3 regions of the Pandoraea pnomenusa genome follow, and region 2 is predicted to be linked to each of the others. Evidence: predicted binding sites of a transcription regulator. Region 2 holds the regulator's gene; each other region holds the start of a gene.
The links. The regulator sigma-54, encoded in region 2, starts transcription at its own class of promoters, with help from an activator protein. The targets are predictions, from matches to a motif close to TGGCANGNAANCTGCTTT.
Positions count from the first base shown of each region.

Region 1: a site for sigma-54 is predicted at 3,139-3,156, ahead of nirB (nitrite reductase large subunit NirB). Genes of this name have one in related genera too.
Region 3: a site for sigma-54 is predicted at 2,428-2,445, ahead of exaC (acetaldehyde dehydrogenase ExaC). Genes of this name have one in related genera too.

Region 1 covers NZ_CP009553.3:1,359,497-1,365,939, reverse strand. Annotated here, with positions in the region: gene LV28_RS30265 (nitrate reductase) at 1-67, opposite strand, end outside; gene nirD (nitrite reductase small subunit NirD) at 125-496, opposite strand; gene nirB (nitrite reductase large subunit NirB) at 507-2,969, opposite strand; gene LV28_RS30250 (acyl-CoA dehydrogenase family protein) at 3,342-4,511, opposite strand; gene aliA (cyclohexanecarboxylate-CoA ligase) at 4,557-6,200, opposite strand; gene aliB (cyclohexanecarboxyl-CoA dehydrogenase) at 6,330-6,443, opposite strand, start outside.
Region 2 covers NZ_CP009553.3:4,836,442-4,842,884, reverse strand. Annotated here, with positions in the region: gene mutY (A/G-specific adenine glycosylase) at 1-255, shown strand, start outside; gene rapZ (RNase adapter RapZ) at 289-1,161, opposite strand; gene LV28_RS45650 (PsiF family protein) at 1,342-1,668, opposite strand; gene hprK (HPr(Ser) kinase/phosphatase) at 1,822-2,787, opposite strand; gene ptsN (PTS IIA-like nitrogen regulatory protein PtsN) at 2,887-3,342, opposite strand; gene hpf (ribosome hibernation-promoting factor, HPF/YfiA family) at 3,579-3,932, opposite strand; gene LV28_RS45630 (RNA polymerase factor sigma-54) at 4,069-5,556, opposite strand; gene lptB (LPS export ABC transporter ATP-binding protein) at 5,651-6,421, opposite strand.
Region 3 covers NZ_CP009553.3:531,002-537,444, reverse strand. Annotated here, with positions in the region: gene LV28_RS26565 (CreA family protein) at 1-230, shown strand, start outside; gene LV28_RS26560 (sigma-54-dependent Fis family transcriptional regulator) at 272-2,197, opposite strand; gene exaC (acetaldehyde dehydrogenase ExaC) at 2,500-4,020, shown strand; gene yiaY (L-threonine dehydrogenase) at 4,205-5,353, shown strand; gene LV28_RS26545 (SDR family NAD(P)-dependent oxidoreductase) at 5,536-6,360, opposite strand; gene LV28_RS26540 (TetR/AcrR family transcriptional regulator) at 6,442-6,443, opposite strand, start outside.

The sequences.
Region 1 (6,443 bases), 1.9 Mb from region 2:
CGCTCTCGACGAGCATGCCGCAACCGACGCCGCAATAGCAGCAGGTGGTTTGCGTGAGGGTTGTCATGAGGACTCCGGAATTCGTGCGACGAGCGCGCGGGCAGCGCGAACAGGGACAGCGGCTTCAGACGACGGCGGCAAGCGCCGTCGCGTCGGCGGCCCCGCCGGCCTGCGCGTCGAGCGACACATACACTTCGCCCGCCTCGACGCGCACGGCAAAGCGCTGTGCGCAGCCCACGTCCGGGGCGCAGGCTTCTCCGGTGGCCAGATCGATGTTCCAGGCATGCAACGGGCACGTCACCTTCTCGCCGTGCACGATGCCCAGCGAGAGCGCCCCGCCCTTGTGCGGACAACGGTCGCGCAGCGCGAACACCTTGTCGCTCTCGGTGCGAAACAGGGCAATATCGCCGCTCTCGTGCGAGAGCACCCGCGTACCGAGGCGCGGAATCGCGCCCATGTCGCACACATGCAGCCAGATCGTTCGGGATTGCGTCATGGAAGTCTCCTCAGACCGTCGCCGGTTCGGTTTCCGATCGCGCGCCCTGCGCCGCGAGCGGTCGATATTCGTTGGCCTGCGCACCGTCGATGCGGGCCTTCCACGGATCGGGCAGACCGTCGAGCGCGAACAGCAAGCGCTCGTAGAGTGCACGACGGTTGGCTGCGTCGTTCACCACGCGTTGCTTCACGTAGTCGAGTCCCACGCGCGCGAGGTAGTGCACGGTGCGGTCGAGGTAATAGGCCTCCTCGCGGTAAAGCTGGAGGAACGCTCCGGTGTACTCCTTGACCTCCTCGGCCGTCTTCACCTTGACGAGGAATTGCGCGACTTCGGTCTTGATGCCGCCGTTGCCGCCCACGTAGAGTTCCCATCCCGAATCGACGGCAATCACGCCCACATCCTTGATGCCCGCCTCGGCGCAGTTGCGCGGACAGCCCGATACCGCCAGCTTGACCTTGTGGGGCGACCACATGTTCGCGAGCATCGTCTCCAGGTCGATCCCCATCTGCGTGCTGTTCTGCGTGCCGAAGCGGCAGAACTCGCTGCCCACGCAGGTCTTCACCGTGCGGATGGACTTGCCGTAGGCGTGCCCCGACGGCATGCCGAGATCGCGCCAGACATTGACGAGGTCTTCCTTCTTCACGCCGAGCAGATCGATGCGCTGGCCGCCGGTGACCTTGACCATCGGAATCCGGTACTTGTCCGCCACGTCGGCAATGCGACGCAGCTCGCCGGGGTTCGTCACGCCGCCCTTCATCTGCGGCACGACCGAGAACGTGTTGTCCTTCTGGATATTGGCGTGCACGCGCTCGTTCACGAAACGGCTTTGCGGATCGTCGACGGCTTCCTTCGGCCACGTGCTCAACATGTAATAGTTCAGTGCCGGGCGGCACGTGGCGCAGCCGTTCGGCGTGCGCCATTCGAGAAAGTCGAACGCGGCGCGGTGCGTGGTGAGCCGGTGCTCGCGCACGGCGCGGCGCACGTCGGCATGCGAGAGGTCCGTGCAGCCGCACACGGCCTTCTCCTTGGGCGCCGCGTCGTAGGTCGACCCCAGCGTGCTCATCAGGATCTGCTCGCACAGCCCGGCGCACGAACCGCACGAACTGGCCGCCTTGGTGTGCTTCTTCACTTCGTCGAGCGTGAAGAGCCCCTTCTCGGTGATGGCCTTCACGATGGTGCCCTTGCACACGCCATTGCAGCCGCAGACCTCGTCGGTGTCCGCCATGGCCGACGCGCGGTTCTGTCCCTGCGTACCGACGTCGCCCACGCTCGATTCGCCGAACATGATGCGCTCGCGCAACTCGCCCAGCGCGCGGCCCTCACGCAGCAGCTTGAAGTACCAGGCGCCGTCGGCGGTGTCGCCATACAGGCACGCGCCCACCAGCTTGTCGTCGCGGATCACGAGTTTTTTGTACACGCCGCTCGCCGGGTCCGACAGCACGATCTCCTCCGTGCCTTCGCCGCCCAGGAAGTCGCCCGCCGAGAACAGATCGATGCCGGTGACCTTGAGCTTGGTCGACATCACCGAGCCGCGATAGCTGCCGATGCCCATGAGCGCGAGGTGATTCGCGCACACCTTGGCCTGTTCGAACAACGGCGCGACGAGACCGTACGCCACGCCTCGGTGACTCACGCATTCGCCCACGGCATAGATGCGCGGATCGTAGGTTTGCAGCGTGTCGGACACGACAATGCCGCGCGAGCAGTGCAGCCCGGCGGCTTCGGCCAGCGAGGTATTCGGTCGGATGCCGGCGGCCATCACCACGAGATCGGCCGGGATTTCGTCGCCGCTCGCGAACTGCACGGCACGCACGTGGCCGTTGTCGTCGCCGAGAATGGCCGACGTCTGGTGCGAAAGCCGGAAAGCGAGGCCGCGGGCTTCGAGCGATTGCTGCAACAGTTTGCCCGCCGTGCTGTCGAGCTGGCGCTCGAGCAGTGTGTCGGCCAGATGCACGACCGTCACGTCCATGCCGCGCAGCTTCAGGCCGTTGGCCGCCTCGAGTCCGAGCAGGCCGCCGCCGATCACGACCGCATGGCGCTTCATGCGCGCCGTCTCGATCATGATCTCCGTGTCGCGGATATCGCGATAGCTGATCACGCCCGCCAGATCCTTGCCCGGCACCGGCAGGATGAACGGACTGGAGCCGGTCGCGATCAGCAGTCGGTCGTACGGGGCTTCGGTACCGTCCGCGCAGCGCACCACGCGCCGCGGGCGGTCGATCTGCGTGACCTCCTTGCCCAGATGCAGCGTAATGCCCTTTTGCGCATACCAGTCGAGCGGATTGAGCACGATGTCGGCAAACGACTGCTCGCCCGCAAGCACGGGCGAGAGCAGGATGCGGTTGTAGTTCGGATGTGGCTCGGCACCGAACACGGTGATGTCGTACTGGTTCGGCGCGATCTCGAGCAGCTCCTCGAGCGTGCGAATGCCGGCCATGCCGTTGCCGATGACGACCAGACGAGGCTTGCCCATGCTGTCTTCTCCTGTTGCTGCGCTTGCAGCGCCCGAAAAACAAAACGGCGTCCGACCGTGCCGCAGCACGGAGGGACGCCGTTGTCCTGTGGGTGCGTCGCAAGCTGACACGCCTGACGTCGCACCGGAATTCGTTGCCTGCGACGCCTTTGCCGCTGGCCTAGACGCTAACGCAACAAGCGTGCCAGGCGATGACCGATCCCGCGCAGCGCGTTGCAGGACAAGGCAGAACAGGAGAATTGTCTATGGGAAATGCCCGAAAGGCGTGCGAAATCTGCTGCACCGCAGCAGTGCAACGCGCTACGGAGCCCGGCGTACGCGCACCACGATGAGGCAGGCGCGCGCCGCCGTTCGGCACAGAGGGGGGGCCGGTCAGTCGTCCTGCATCAGGGCGCGACCGATGATCAACTGCTGAATCTGCGTCGTGCCTTCGTAAAGACGCAGCAAACGCACGTCGCGATAGAAGCGCTCGACCTTGTACTCGTTGATGTAGCCCGCGCCGCCGTGGACCTGCACGCCCCGGTCGGCCACGCGCCCCACCATCTCCGTGCAGAAGAGCTTGGCGCACGACGCCCGCGTGCTGACGTCGGCGTCGCGCCTGCCTGCGGGTTTGGCGTCGTATCGCAGGGCACAGTCCTGCACCATCGACCAACCGGCATACAACTCGGCCTGGCTGTCGGCGAGCATTGCCTGCACCAGCTGGAAATCGCCGATGCGCTGGCCGAACTGCTTGCGCTCGCGCGCATACGCGACCGATTCGTCAAGAATGCGCTGCGCCATGCCGCAGGCCAGCGCCGCCACATGCAGACGGCCCCGGTCGAGCACCTTCATGGCCGTCTTGAAGCCCTTGCCCGCCTCGCCCCCGATGATGTTCGCGGCGGGTACGCGCGCGCCCTGCAGCACCACGTCGCAGGTCTTCGTGCCGCGCTGCCCCATCTTCTTGTCGGGCTTGCCCAGCGAGAGCCCTGGCGTGTCGGCGGGCACGATGAACGCCGAGATGCCCCCCGCGCCCTCGCCGCCGGTGCGGGCCATGAGCGTGAACGCCCCGGCGCGGGGCGCATTGGTGATATAGCGCTTCACACCGTCGATCACATAGGTGTCGCCATCGAGCACGGCGCGCGTCTTGAGCGCGGCCGGGTCGGAACCGGCATCCGGCTCGGTCAACGCGAAAGACATGATCAGCTCGCCGCTGGCCACGCGCGGCAGCAGCTCGCGCTTTTGCGCGTCGGTGCCGTCCATCAGAATGCCCTGCGAACCGATGCCCACGTTGGTGCCGAACACCGAGCGAAACGCCAGCGACGTCTGCCCGAACTCGTAGGCCACGCGCACCTCCTGCGCCATCGACAGGCCAATGCCACCGAATTCCTCCGGGATCGACAGGCCGAACAGACCCATCGCCTTCATCTCGTCGACGATCGCGGCGGGCACTTCGTCGTGCTCCTCCACGTCGTTCTCGGCCGGCACCAGCCGTTCCCGAATGAAACGCTGCACGGCGGCGAGCAGCAGCTCGAACGATTCGCTATCCAGTCCTTTCGATGTCATCGATCTTCGATCCTTGAAGAATGCAGCGCCTGCGCACGCGCGTCCTCACGCGCCCGTGTGCAGCATCTCGCGCAATTTGAATTTCTGTATCTTACCCGTGGGCGTCGTCGGCAGCGTGTCGCGCACTTCGATCCGTTCGGGCCAGTATTGTCGTGCGACCTTGTGCGACGCCAGGAAATCGGTGATCGCCGGCAAGTCGATCGACTGCCCCGGGCGCGGCACCACCACCGCGCACGCGCGCTCGCCGAGCCGCTCGTCCGGATAGGCGACGATAGCCACCGTCGCCACCGCCGGGTGCCGGTAAAGCAGCGCCTCGATCTCGACGACCGGAATGTTCTCGCCGCCCCGGATGATCACGTCCTTGCTGCGCCCGGCGATGCGCACGTAGCCGCTGGGGTCGAGCCAGGCCATGTCGCCGGTGTCGAACCAGCCCTCGGCGTCGGTGCCGTTCCACTGCGGGCGTTTCAGGTACCCGCCGAAGTTCGAGCACGACCGCACCAGCAAACGTCCGGTTTCGCCCTGGGGCAACTCCCGCCCCTGCGCATCGACCACGCGCAGTTCCACGCCCGGCAGCGGACAGCCGTCCGTGGTCGACGCCCGCGTGTCGTCATCCTCCAGGCGCGTGAGCGTGACCGCCCCGTTTTCCGTCATGCCCCATGCCGACACGATCTTCGCACCGAGCACCTTGCGCGCCTGCTCGACCACCGGGCCCGGAATCGGCGCGCCCGCGCAGAGAAACGCCCGCAGCGTCGGCACCGTGGCGCCACCGGCCGCGACCGCCTTGGTCAGGTCGGCAAGAAACGGCGTCGACGCCATCGTGAACGTCACGTCATACGTGCGGATCAGGCGGACCGCCGTGGCGGGGTCCCACACGTCGAGCATGACGGCGCTGGCCCCGAGCACGATCGGCATCATCAGGCCGTACATGAAGCCGGTCTGGTGCGCGAGCGGCGAACCCATCAGCACGACGTCGTCGCGACCGAGCCGCATGCGCTCCGCATAGGCCCCAATGTTCGAGAACGTGGTGTTCGCGCTGTGCATCACCCCCTTGGGCTCGCCCGTGGTTCCCGACGTGTACATCAGTTGCATCACGTCGTCGGGCCGCGCGCGCGAAGCTTGCATCCCGGCGCGCTCGTCGTCGGTGGCCGCGGGCTCGCCGGCCATGAGCACGGCATCGAAGCCATCGGGCGAGGCGGCGTCCCCGACCACGATCACGTGTTCCAGCGCCGGCAGGTCGGCCTGCAGCGCACGCGCCATGGCGGCGTGATCGAAGCCTCGGAACATATGCGGCACGATGAACACCTTCGCTTCGCCGTGACGCAGCATGAACGAGAGTTCGCGCTCGCGAAAGATATGCATGAGCGGGTTGAGCACGGCGCCGATGCGGGCGCAGGCGAGATAGCTCACCGCGAACGGCCAGCCGTTGGGCAACTGGCAGGCAACGACGTCGTCGCGCCGCACGCCGCGTCGCCACAGGCCGAGCGCCAGACGCTCGGCGGCGTCGGCAAGCGCGGCATAGGTCAGTTGCGTCGTCTCGCCGTTGGCCGTCGAGACGGCCGTGAGCGCCACTTTGTCCGGCGTGGCCGCAAGCGCGGCCTCGAGCGCATCGTTGATCGTCCGCTCGGGCCACCAGCCGCGCGCCACGCTCTGCTCTCGCCTCGGGGGAAGCAACACCGCATCGAATTCCATCGCATCGTCTCCTGTGCTGTCGCAACGCTCACGTTGTTATGGTCTTGCGCCTGCCTGTCCTGCACCTGCTGTCGTACCGCGCCGTCGCCGCAACGACTGGCGACGAGCGGCAACGGGCCGCTCGCGCCCTCAGACGGGCACCGCCTGCCGGCCCGCGCGGGTCCGGGCGATGATCGTCTTCATGATCTGCGCCGTACCGTCGCCGATCTGAAAGCCAAGCACGTCGCGCAACCGTTGCTCCAT
Region 2 (6,443 bases):
AACGGCCTGGGCGCGCAGGAAGTGGCGCCGTCGATCGTGCCGCTGCGGGGGCTGACGCACGTTTTCACGCACTTCAAGCTATTCCTGCGGCCGTGGCTCGTGACGCTGCCATCAGCGTCGGCAGCCGGTTCGCGTCACGCGTGGCTCGACGCGCCGGGCATGGCCGCCGCCGGCTTGCCGTCGCCGATTCGCAAGATCGCCGACGCGCTCTCGCTCACCGTGCAGGACGACGGCCAACTACGGTTGCCTGCGTGAATCCCTGCGCGTCCCGACAATATCGCCAGGCCCTCAGGCCGACTCGCCAGGCGTGAGTTCGCGATGCCGCACCAGCACGCTCGCTTCGGTGCGGAAGCGCTCGCCGAGTGTCTCGGCGATGAACACGGAGCGGTGCTGGCCGCCGGTGCAGCCGATGGCCACCGTCAGATAGCTGCGGTTATCGCGCATGTAGCTCGGGAGCCACTTCTGCAGATAATTGCCGATATCGTTGATCATCTCGTCGACTTCGGGAATCGCCGAGAGAAAGTCGATCACGGGCTGATCGCGGCCGGTAAGCGGGCGCAATTGCGAGTCGTAATACGGATTGGGTAGCGAACGGACATCGAACACGAGGTCGGCGTCGAGCGGCACGCCGTGCTTGAAGCCAAAGGACTCGAACATCAGCGTGAGTCCGGTGTGATCGTGCTGCACGAATTCGCGAATCCAGCGGCGCAGGGCGCTTGCGCGCAAATTGCTCGTGTCGATCTGGTGACCGAGTTCGGTCACGCTGTTGAGCATTTCGCGCTCTTTCTCGATCGCCTCGACGAGCGAGCCGTTGGCCGAAACGGTATCGTCCCCGCCCACCGACAGTGGATGGCGGCGACGCGTCTCGGAATAGCGCTGCACCAGCGTTTGCGTGTTGGCGTTCAGGAACAGTACGCGCACGTCGTGGCCGAAGCGGCGCAGCCCGCCGATGATCGGCGGAAGATCGGCGAGGGCGCCGCCGCTGCGCGCGTCGATGGCAACGGCCAGGCGTGTGTAGTTCTGTGTTTCGAGGTACTCGGCGAGTTCAGGCAGGAAGCGTGACGGCAGATTGTCGACACAGTAGTAGCCCGCGTCTTCGAGGACATTCAGCGCGAGCGACTTGCCGGAGCCCGAAACGCCAGTAATCAATACGATCTTCATGACATTTCCCGGATACAACCCTCATGGTAAGCGATTGTGTCTTACGGGTGTCGAGCAGCGGAACGCGATAATGTTCCGCACACGTCGCGCTTTGTCGCGCGAATTCGCGCCAGTTCAACAAAAACGGCGCCGCAAGGGGCGCCGTCTGGCGGAAATCGCTGGGTCCTGGATCTCGGCGGATCAGCCTGCCGGCTTGTTCGACAGGCACGACTTCATGAACGCCTTGCGCTCGTCGCCTTTCTTGTCGCCGGCCTGGGCGTTGCACGCCTTCATCTTTTCCTGCTGCGTCTGCTTGGCTGCCGGGGCCGGCTTGTTCGACAGGCACGACTTCATGAACGCCTTGCGCTCATCGCCCTTCTTGTCGCCGGCCTGGGCATTGCAGGCGCTCATCTTGCTTTGTTGCGAGTTGGACGCCTTGGGCGCGGGGGCCGGCGCGGCCGTCTGGGCAAACACGGGCGATGCGAGCAGCGGGGATACCAGGAGCAATGCAGCAAGTGCTTTCTTCATGATCGTCTCTCCATAAGGTCGACACGCACGGGGATGGGCCGCGTGGCGATTACAACATGAAAGAAAACGCGCCGCAATCGCGCGGCGTTGACAGAAAATCGCAAAAATTGCGGTAAACCCGGGGAAAAAGGGGACGACGACGCGTCGCGCCGCTCAGAGAAGCTTGCCCTGCATCCCGTCCGGGTCCTGCATGGCCTGGCGCTGGCGCTCCATGAAGTCCTTGAGCGTATCGATGCCGCGCAATTGCAGAATCGTGTTGCGCACGGCGGCTTCCACGAGCACGGCAAGGTTTCGCCCGGCGGCCACTTGCAGAATGACCTTGTTGATCGGCAGCCCCAGCACGTCGACCGTCTGCGCCTCGAGCGGCAGGCGCTGGAATTCGCCGTCGGGGCGGCGCACCAGTTGCACGATCAGCTTGAGCTTCATCTTCCGGCGCACGGCCGTTTCGCCGAAGATCGTCTTGATGTCGAGCAGGCCCAGACCGCGCACTTCGAGCAGGTTCTGCAACAAGGGCGGACAGCGGCCTTCCACGAAGTCCGGGCCGAGACGTACGAAATCGACGGCATCGTCGGCCACCAGCCCGTGACCCCGGCTGATCAGTTCCAGGCCGAGCTCGCTCTTGCCCAGGCCGGAGTCGCCGGTCAGCAGCACCCCCATGCCCAGAATGTCGATAAATACGCCGTGCATCGTGCATCGCGGGGCGAACACGCGCGAAATGTACAGCCGCAGGCTGTCGATGACAGCTGCCGTCGACATCGGTGTGGTGAACAGCGGGGTCGAGGAACGGGTGCAGCGCAGCACCAGGTCGGGCGGCGCTTCGAGGCCGTCCGCGACCACCAGGAACGGCGGTTCCAGGGCGATGACTTCGCCCATGTGACGTTTGCGGTTCTCGTCGGTCAGGCGCTGGTAATAGCGCAGTTCGGCCTCGCCAAGCACCTGGATCCGGTTCGGGTGAATGAGGTTCAGGTGACCCACGAGGTCCGCGCTGGAGGTTGCGGTAGCCACGCTTTCAGGCGTGAAACCGCGCTCCCATCCCTCATGGCCGGTCAGCCACGACAGGCGCAGCGTGGCTGCGTTGTCGTCGAATATGCTCTGCGCGTTGATGCCGGTCAGTTCCACCGCGTCGCCTCGTTCGGTTGGGTGTGGGAGCTACGGAATTCGTCAGTCTTTGCGGCGATACCCGTGAATATCGGCGGAAATCGGCGAGCCCCCGCGGGCTCAGGGCTGCCAGTTCGCGAGCGCGGCGTGAATGACTTCGGCGTCGGGCGCCGTGGTCAATGTCTCGCGCATCGAGCGATCGGAGAGCAACTGGGCAATTTCGGACAGAATCTCGAGATGTTGCTGGGTCGCCTGTTCCGGAACCAGCAGGAAGAACAGCAGGGAGACGGGCTGGCCGTCGGGCGCTTCGAAGGGAATCGGGTCGGCCAGGCGCACGAAGGCGGCCATCGGATGTTTCAGACCCTTGATCCGGCCGTGCGGAATCGCCACGCCTTCCCCCAGCCCGGTCGAGCCCAGACGCTCGCGCGCAAACAGATTGTCGGTGACAAGCGCGCGCGTGAGCCCGGCATTGCTCTCGAAGAGCAGCCCGGCTTGCTCGAAGACGCGCTTCTTGCTGGTGACGGACAGTCCAAGCAGGATGTTGGACGCAGGTAAGAGTTTGACTAAACGATTCATCTTGTAATGCGGGCGAACGCGTAGTCGCCCTCCAACCCCCGATTGACCTCGCATTATAGACCACCCGTCGCTGCGCCCGCGCCAACGCGCGGAACTCGTCGGGACCATACAAAAGGGGCCGTTCAACGGCCCCGCGGTGGGTGATGCCAGACTTATGACAGACGTGGGTTCGCGCGTGAGGTTCCGTGCGGCTTCGCGTCAGTGTCGGTCAATGCGACGACCTCTCCCGGATGGACTTATTGCAGCGGTTCCGCCTCTGGAGGTTGCTGGTGCTTGAGTGCCTCGCGGCCGTGATCCTGAACCTTGTCCTTGTATTGCATTACCTTGCGGTCGAGCATATCGATCAGCTTGTCGATGGCGGCGTACATATTCTCGTCACACTTCTCGACGAAAATCTCCTTACCCTTGAGATACACCGTGATGCTGGCGATCTGGCGCCCGGTCTTCTCCTTGGTCTTGTCGACAGAGAGGATCACCTCGGCGCCGATGAGCTGATCGAAGTGCCTCAACACGCGTTCGAGCTTGTTGACGACGAATTCGCGCAGCGACGGCGTGAGTTCGAGATGATGTCCACTGATCTTCAGATTCATAGCTGCTCTCCTTGCTGAAATGCCGAAGTGCAGGCCGCGTCACGAGCGACGCCGGCTGACGAGAGCCATTGGCGTGACGCAATGTCGCACTGCGGCGTAATGCCCCAGCGAGCCAACATGGCGCACTAGGACCGTACTACAAAGATTTGCGCAAGTTGACTGCGGGGATTCGCATGGCCTCGCGGTACTTCGCGACAGTGCGCCGCGCCACCACGAACCCTTGCTCTGCCAGCAGTTCCGCGATACGGCTGTCGGAAAGGGGGCTCTGCGGGTCTTCTGCTCCTATGAGTTGCTTGATGAGTGCGCGGATGGCCGTCGATGACGCTGCGCCGCCCGCCTCCGTGGCCACGTGCGAACCAAAGAAGTACTTGAGCTCGAAAGTCCCGAATGGAGTGAGCATGTACTTACTGGTTGTCACCCGTGAAATCGTGGATTCATGTAAACCCAGCGTATCAGCAATCTCGCGTAAAACCAAGGGCCGCATGCCGATTTCGCCGTGCGTGAAGAAGTTCTTCTGACGCTCGACGATCGCCTGTGCGACACGCAGGATCGTGTCGAACCGTTGCTGGATGTTCTTGATCAGCCAGCGGGCTTCCTGGAGCTGTTGCTGCAGATTGCCGGTGCCCGGATCGTTGCGGTTGTTTCGCAGAATTCGCGCGTACATCTCATTGATGCGCAGCCGCGGCATGACCTCGGGGTTGAGTTCGGCGATCCAGTTGCTGCCCTGCTTGCGCACCAGCACGTCGGGCACCACGTAATCGGCCTGCGGCGAGCCGTAGGCCGCGCCGGGGAAAGGGTCGAGCGAGCGAATCAGGTGATGCGCCGCGCGCAGGCTGTCTTCGCTCACGCCGAGCAGGCGACGCAAACGCGTGTAATCGCGCGCGGCGAGCAGTTCCAGGTGATCCGAGACGATGCGCAGCGAGAGCGTGCGCACATTGCTCGGCGGCAGGCGCTGCAACTGAAGGCGCAGGCATTCGGACGGCGTACGGGCACCCACACCGGCCGGATCGAAGCTCTGCAGGAGCGCGAGCGCCGCGTTGATCTCCTCGGTCTCGAGCGCCAGCTCTTCAGGCATATCCGCCTGGATTTCGTCGAGCATGGTGCCGAGGTAGCCGTCTTCGTCGAGCGATTCGATCAGGAATTCGACAAGCGCGCGATCGCGCGGCCCCGCCTTGGTCAGGCGCAGCTGCGCGAGCAGGTGTTCGCGAAGGTTGGGGTGATCGACGTGCAACTGCGGGCGCGCGTTGTCGTCGTCGTCCGAGGCGCTGCCCGAACGGGCGAAATCGTTAAGACTCCAATCGCTGCCGCTGTCCTGGTTGCTGTCGTCGAAGCGGGTCTGGCCGTCGAGCTCGCGGGTTTCGTCATGGCCGTTGGCGGACTCATGGCCCTCGCTGGCGCTGCTCGCCGACGTGCTGCGCTCGTTGCGAAGCGACCCGTCCGTGCCGACACGTACCGAGCCCGCGAGCCAGTCGTCCTCGCGCTCGAGCATCGGGTTCTGGGTGAGGGCGTGCTCGACTTCCTGCTGAAGTTCGAGCGTCGACAGTTGCAACAACCGGATGGATTGCTGCAACTGCGGCGTGAGGGTCAGGTGCTGCGAGGTGCGGAGTTGAAGAGTCGGTTTCATAGCGTGTCTCGCCTTCATTGTAGAGGCTTTGTCACGCCAGCGGAACCGGCCCGGCGCCCTATCGGAGGCAGGGTTTACATGCGAAAAATTTGCTTTACATCCGGAAATTCTCGCCCAGATAGACGCGCCGGACGCTCTCGTCGGCCACGATCTGGTCGGGGGTGCCCGCGGCGAGCACCGAGCCTTCGCTGATGATGTAGGCGTGATCGCAGATGCCGAGCGTTTCCCGCACGTTGTGGTCGGTGATGAGGACACCGATGCCCCGATCTTTCAGAAAACGCACGATTCGCTGGATTTCCAGCACGGCGATCGGATCGACGCCGGCAAACGGCTCGTCGAGCAGGATGAAGCGCGGTTGCGTCGCCAGCGCCCGGGCGATTTCCACGCGGCGGCGCTCGCCGCCGGAGAGCGACATGGCCGGATTCTCGCGCAGATGGCTCACCTGGAGCTCGTCGAGCAGGGCTTCGATGCGTCGCTCGATCTCGTCGCGCTTGAGCGGCTTGCCCTGGGCGTCGACCTGCAGTTCGAGCACGGCGCGAATATTGTCCTCGACCGTGAGCTTGCGAAACACCGATGCTTCCTGCGGCAGGTACGAGACGCCCATGCGGGCGCGTTCGTGAATCGGCAATTCGCTGATCAGGTTGCCGTCGAGCTGGATTTCGCCGTCGTCGGCGGGCACGAGTCCCACGATCATGTAGAACGAGGTCGTCTTGCCGGCACCATTGGGGCCGAGCAATCCCACGACCTCGCCGCTTTTCACGTCCAGCGACACGTCCTTCACGACGGTGCGCGCGCCGTATTGCTTCTTGAGCGAGCGCACGACGAGCGCGCTCGGCTTGCCCGACGGCCCGGCGCCCGGGTTGATGGTCGAGGCGTTGTTGGCAGAA
Region 3 (6,443 bases), 1.1 Mb from region 2:
GCCGCCCGGTGGGGCCGATCTCGTTCACCGGCCCATTGCCGAAGGAAGAGGAGGTCTTCTCCGAGGGCATGTCGCCGCTGTTCAAGCGACTGCGCATCGTGCGCATGGTCGACAGGGCGCGCAATACGCTGGTCTACCTCACCTACTCCGACAAGCTCATCGACGGCTCGCCGCAGAACAGCGTGACCGCCGTGCCGGTGGATCGCGCAACACCGATCCCGTCGAAGTAAGTCTGCACCGGATCGTCACCCGTCGCGACGATCCGGAGCGTTTACCCCCGCAACAGGCCGAAGCGCCGGAGCTTGCGGTACAGCGTGTTGCGGCTCACGCCGAGCTTGCGCGCCGCGGCGCTGACCTGACCCTGGCAGGCGTCGAGCGTGGCGCGCAGCGCCTGACGCTCCGCGGCTTCCAGCGGCGCCTCCGTCGGCACCTCCGGCCCGGCGCCGGTCGGCATCGAGCCGCGCGCTTCGCGCAACGCCTGCGGCAGGTCATCCACCGTGATCACATCCTGCTCGTTGAGCGCGACGAGCGTGCGAATGACGCTGCGCATCTGACGCACGTTGCCCGGCCACGCATAGGCGCACAGGCGCTCCTGCGCTTCGTCCGTGAGCGCGATGCGGCCGTGCGCGTCCGTTTGCGAGAGTAGCTGGAAGATCAGGTCACGCTTGTCTTCGCGCTCTCGCAGCGGCGGTACGCTGACCTCGAGACCGCTCAGACGATAGAACAGGTCCTCGCGAAACTCCCGCGCGGCAATCCGCTCGGACAGGTCACGATGCGTCGCGCTGAGCACGCGAATGTCGAGCGCCACGGGCTCGCCGCCCCCAAGCGGCGACACCATGCGCTCCTCCAGCACACGCAGCAGGCGTGTTTGCATCGCAAACGGCATGTCGCCGATCTCGTCGAGAAACAACGTACCGCCGTTGGCCTGCCACAGCTTGCCGTTCATCCCTTCCTTGCGCGCGCCGGTGAAGCTGCCGCCGACATAGCCGAACAACTCACTCTCGATCAGCGATTCGGGGATGGCCGCGCAGTTCAATGCCACGAACGGGCCGCTGGCCCGCGCACTGGCGGCGTGCACCGCGCGCGCGAACACTTCCTTGCCGCTCCCGGTCTCGCCACGGATGAGCACGGGGACGTCGTGGGCGAAAACGCGGCAGGCGCGCGAGAACGCCTGTGCGAGCGTGGCATCAGCGAATGGCTTGACGCGCTCGCCGTGCAGCGTCGTCGCCGTACCGGGTGACGCGCGTGGCGCACGCACCGAGCGCAGCGGCGCGCGCACCATCGCGAGCAGCGCTTCCCCGGTATGTGTCCGAATGGGCCAGCAGGCGCCGGGCGTCGGATGCGCCTGCGCGAACAGCGCGTCGAGCGGCTGCGCGAACCACCGGTCCACGCGTGTGCCGACGATGCCCTCGCGCGTCGTGCCGAGCCGGTTCAGCGCGCTCTGGTTGACGGCGAGCACCCGCCCGGCGTCGTCGAACGCGACCAGCGCCTGCGCGAAACCGCCGAGATGATCGGCCTGCTCCTGGAGTTGCAGGAGCCATTCGTCGCGATAGTGCTGGAAGAAATACTCGCTCTCCACAACCTTGGCGGACAGGTTGACGAGGGCAAGCGTGTGAAACTGGCTCTGGCGCGTGAGGTCGGCGCGCGTCGAAGACACATCGATCACCGCGAGCAGATCGCCGTGTGGCGCGAAGACGGGACTTGCCGTGCAGGTAAGCGGCGTATGCAACGCCCGGAAATGATCCTGCTGGCAGATGATGACGGGGGTGCGCTCGACCGCGCACGTGCCGATGCCGTTGGTGCCTTCGCACGATTCGCTCCAGTCCGCGCCGGGCCACAGACCGGCGCGATGGAAGTCGTCGCGCGTGCCGTCTTGGAGCCGCGAATCGACGATGACGCCGTCGGGCGCGCTCAGCAACACGGCCTGGTGCGGATTCATCAACTGTCGTTGCAAGCGTTCGAGCACCGGCATCGACACGGAACGCAACTGCTCCATCGCGCTGCGTCGCTCGCGCAGCTCCGACGACGCGAGCACGCGCGGTGCCATGCGCGCGCCCGGGTCGAGCGCATGCGCGTCGAGGCAGCGGCGCCACGAGCTGGCGATATTCGGGTCGGTCTCGGCGGCGCCCGGCGCCGGGCGCCCTTGGGCAACGCTCAGCACACGGCGCGCGTGTGCCGACTCGGTATTGACTGGCATTGGTCGTCTCCCCCTGCCGGATGATCTGCGGATCTCGTATTCGTCCCTGAAGCATGTCGCATGCCGGGGGGGTTTGCAATGCGCTATGTCAATCGACCGGCACAGGGCGATTGCCTGTCACGACGGTGAGACACCCCCGTCATGGCATGGCACAGATGTGTCACGGAATCGGCACACCCGGCACCGGGCAGCGTGCCGGCCATGCCCGTGGCGCCTGGCGCGCACCGGGGTGGCCCGCGAATTGCTTTGGGGGTGTGGCGTGGCCGCCGCGCCACCGACACGACAATATCCGGAGACACGACATGCGATACGCCCCTCCCGGCACTCCCGGTGCCCTGCTGTCCCTGCAACCGCGTTACGAGAACTACATTGGCGGCAAATTCGTGCCGCCCGTGGAAGGACGCTATTTCACCAACACGTCGCCGGTTACAGGCGGGGTGATCGGCGAGTTTCCCCGCTCCGGCGGCGCCGACATCGAGCTGGCCCTCGATGCGGCCCACGCCGCCGCGCCGCAATGGGGAAAGACCTCGGTACAGGCGCGCTCGCGCATTCTGCTGCAAATCGCCGACCGGCTCGAGAGCCAGCTGGAGCGCTTCGCCGTGGCCGAGACGTGGGACAACGGCAAGCCCGTGCGCGAGACGCTCGCCGCCGACCTGCCGCTCGCCATCGATCACTTCCGCTACTTCGCGGGCTGCATTCGTGCGCAGGAAGGCACGGCGGCCGAGATCGACGCCCACACGGCGGCGTACCACTTCCATGAGCCGCTGGGCGTCGTGGGTCAGATCATTCCGTGGAATTTTCCGTTGCTGATGGCGGCATGGAAACTCGCGCCCGCGCTGGCTGCCGGCAACTGCGTGGTGCTCAAGCCCGCGGAGCAGACGCCGCTCTCGATCACGTTGTTTGCCGAGCTCGTGGGCGATCTGCTCCCGCCTGGGGTGCTCAATATTGTGCAGGGCTTTGGCAAGGAGGCGGGAGAGGCGTTGGCGACAAGCCGGCGGATCGCCAAGATCGCCTTCACGGGCTCGACCCCGATCGGCGGACAGATTCTCGCGCGCGCGGCCGCCAACCTGATCCCGAGCACGGTCGAGCTGGGTGGCAAGTCGCCGAACATCTTCTTCGACGACATCATGCGCGGTGAACCCGAATTCGTCGAAAAGGCGGCGGAAGGGCTGGTGCTCGGCTTCCTGAACCAGGGCGAGGTGTGCACATGCCCGTCGCGCGCGCTCGTGCAGGAGTCGATCTACGAGCCGTTCATGGAAGTGGTCATGGCGCGCGTGGCCCGCATCAAGCGCGGCGATCCGCTCGACACGGAAACCGCGGTGGGCGCGCAGGCGTCGCAACAGCAGTTCGACAAGATCCTCACGTATCTCGACCTCGCCCGCAAGGAAGGCGCCACGATACTCACCGGCGGCGGCATCGAAATGCTCGACGGCCCGCTCGCCTCGGGCTTCTACATCCAGCCCACGCTGCTCAAGGGCGAGAACCGCATGCGCGTGTTCCAGGAAGAGATTTTCGGGCCGGTGGTGGGCGTGACGACGTTCAAGGACGAAGCGGAGGCGCTCGCGATTGCGAACGACACCGAGTTCGGTCTCGGCGCCGGGGTCTGGACACGCGACATCAATCGCGCCTACCGGATGGGGCGTGCGATCCAGGCCGGGCGCGTGTGGACCAATTGCTATCACCTCTATCCCGCGCACGCGGCGTTCGGTGGCTACAAGAAGTCGGGGATCGGACGCGAGACCCACAAGATGATGCTCGACCACTACCAGCAAACGAAGAATCTGTTGGTGAGCTACGACGTCAACCCGCTCGGGTTCTTTTGAGCGTTCGCTCTATTCCTTGCCCGGTTTGCAGCAGATCAAGGACACATCGCGCCCTGGGTGCGATGCTGTCCTCAGTGCTTGCAAGCGTTGATTCTGGACACCGCCGGCGCGTCCGGCCGGCTGCGACGATGCCGTCGGCAGCGCGCGCGGTGTGCCCCTCACAGAACAGATCAGGAGCATGACCATGAGCACGACATTCTTCATTCCCGCCGTCAACATGATGGGCGTGGGCAGTCTCGACGAGGCGATTGCCGCCTTGCGTCAATATCAGTTCCGCCGCGCGTTGATCGTGACCGACGCGGGCCTCGCCAGGGCCGGCGTCGCCGACAAGGTGGCCGGGCTGCTGGCACGAGAGGACATTCAGTCGGTGGTGTTCGACGGCGCCAAGCCGAACCCCACGGTCAGCAACGTGGAAGCCGGGTTGGCGATGTTGCGCGAGCATCAGTGCGATTTCGTCATCTCGCTCGGCGGCGGCTCGCCGCACGACTGCGCGAAAGGCATTGCGTTGTGCGCGACCAATGGCGGGCACATTGCGGACTACGAAGGCGTTGACCAATCGAAGAAGCCGCAGTTGCCGCTCGTCGCGATCAACACCACGGCAGGCACCGCGAGCGAGATGACGCGCTTTTGCATCATCACGGACGAGAAGCGGCACGTGAAGATGGCGATCGTGGACCGGAACGTGACCCCGTTGCTGTCGGTCAACGACCCGGCCCTGATGGTGGCGATGCCCCAGGGGCTGACCGCCGCCACGGGCATGGACGCACTCACGCACGCGACCGAGGCCTACGTGTCGACGGCCGCCACGCCGATTACCGACGCGTGTGCGCTCAAGGCGGTAACGCTGATTTCGCAGAACCTGCGTCGCGCCGTATCGCACGGCGACGACATGGCGGCGCGCGAGAACATGGCCTATGCGCAATTCCTGGCGGGGATGGCCTTCAACAATGCGTCGCTCGGTTACGTGCACGCGATGGCGCACCAGCTCGGGGGCTTCTACGACTTGCCGCACGGCGTGTGCAACGCGGTGCTGCTGCCGCACGTCGAGGAGTTCAATGCGAGTGTGAGCGCCGCGCGCCTGAGGGACATTGCACAGGCGATGGGCGAGAAGGTCGACGGACTGAGCGCCGAGGAAGGTGCGAAGGCGGCCATCGCCGCGATCCGGCGCCTGTCGAAGGACATCGGCATTCCGGCCGGTCTCGAGGCACTCGGTGCGAAGACATCGGACATTCCCACGCTGGCGGCGAACGCCATGCAGGACGCGTGCGGCCTCACGAACCCGCGACGCGCCGAGCAAGCCGAGATCGAGGAGATCTTCCGTCGGGCGTTTTGATGCGTCACCTCGTCGGATCGCCGACAACACGGCGATCCGATGTCGGCCGCCGCAAAGATGGCGTTTGATGCAGCGCTTCCTGGATGGCGGTCGGAGGGTCGTCGATCATTCGCGCGTACGTGCTGAAATTCGAGGCTTCTACGGAAATGTCTTGAGCTTCTTCAGGGTGCCGATCCAAACTTTCAGGAGTGGGCCAGTTCGCGGAAGTTCATCCAGTGCGAACTCACGAGCCATCCCGCGTCGACCGGCAGACTCACGCCCGTGATGGCACTCGATTCGTCGCACATGAGGAAACTCACGGCCGCGGCGATTTCGTCGGTCCCCACCAGCCGCCCCAGTGCGGAATGGGCCTCGATCGCAGCCGCGCTGCGCTTGCCTGTTGCAAGCTTGTCCTCGAAGATGGGGGTGAGCGTGAAGCCTGGCGCTACCGCATTCACACGAATGCCGGACGCGCCCAGCTCGCCCGCCGCAAGCTGGGTGAGCGCACCCAACGCCACCTTCGCCGGTGAATACGCATGCAGCGGCAACGGGCGCAGTTCGTTGATCGACGTGATGTTCACCACGGCGCCGGCACCCAGCTGCGTCATGAGCGGTACAAACACCCGCAGACAATGCTGGGCACCGAAGTAGTTCACTTCCCACACGCGCCGCTGCATGTCGTCGTTCATGCCAAGCATGGGCACCACATCCTGCAGCACACCCGCCACGTTCACCAGGCCCGCCACGCCGCGCTCGCGCAGCGACGCCGCCAATGCATCGACCGCCCCGTGGTCGGTCACGTCGAGCGCCGAAAGCTGCAAACGCGCCTGTCCCGCACGCGCGCCGAAAACGTCCTTCAACCGGGCCGTGTCCAGATCCGTCGCCACCACATGCCAGCCATCGTCGTGCAAACGGTTCGCCACCGCCAACCCAATACCGCCGCTCGCGCCGGTCACCACCACGGCATGCCCGCGATCGCGCAATGCGTTCAGGGAATCGCGCTTCGCGCGGCCAGAGGATGTGTTCATACGGCGCGTCTCCATTGGATGATGTGGTCGCTTTATTTTCTAAACTATTCGTTTAGTTTATCCGCAACCCCGCTGGAGACGTC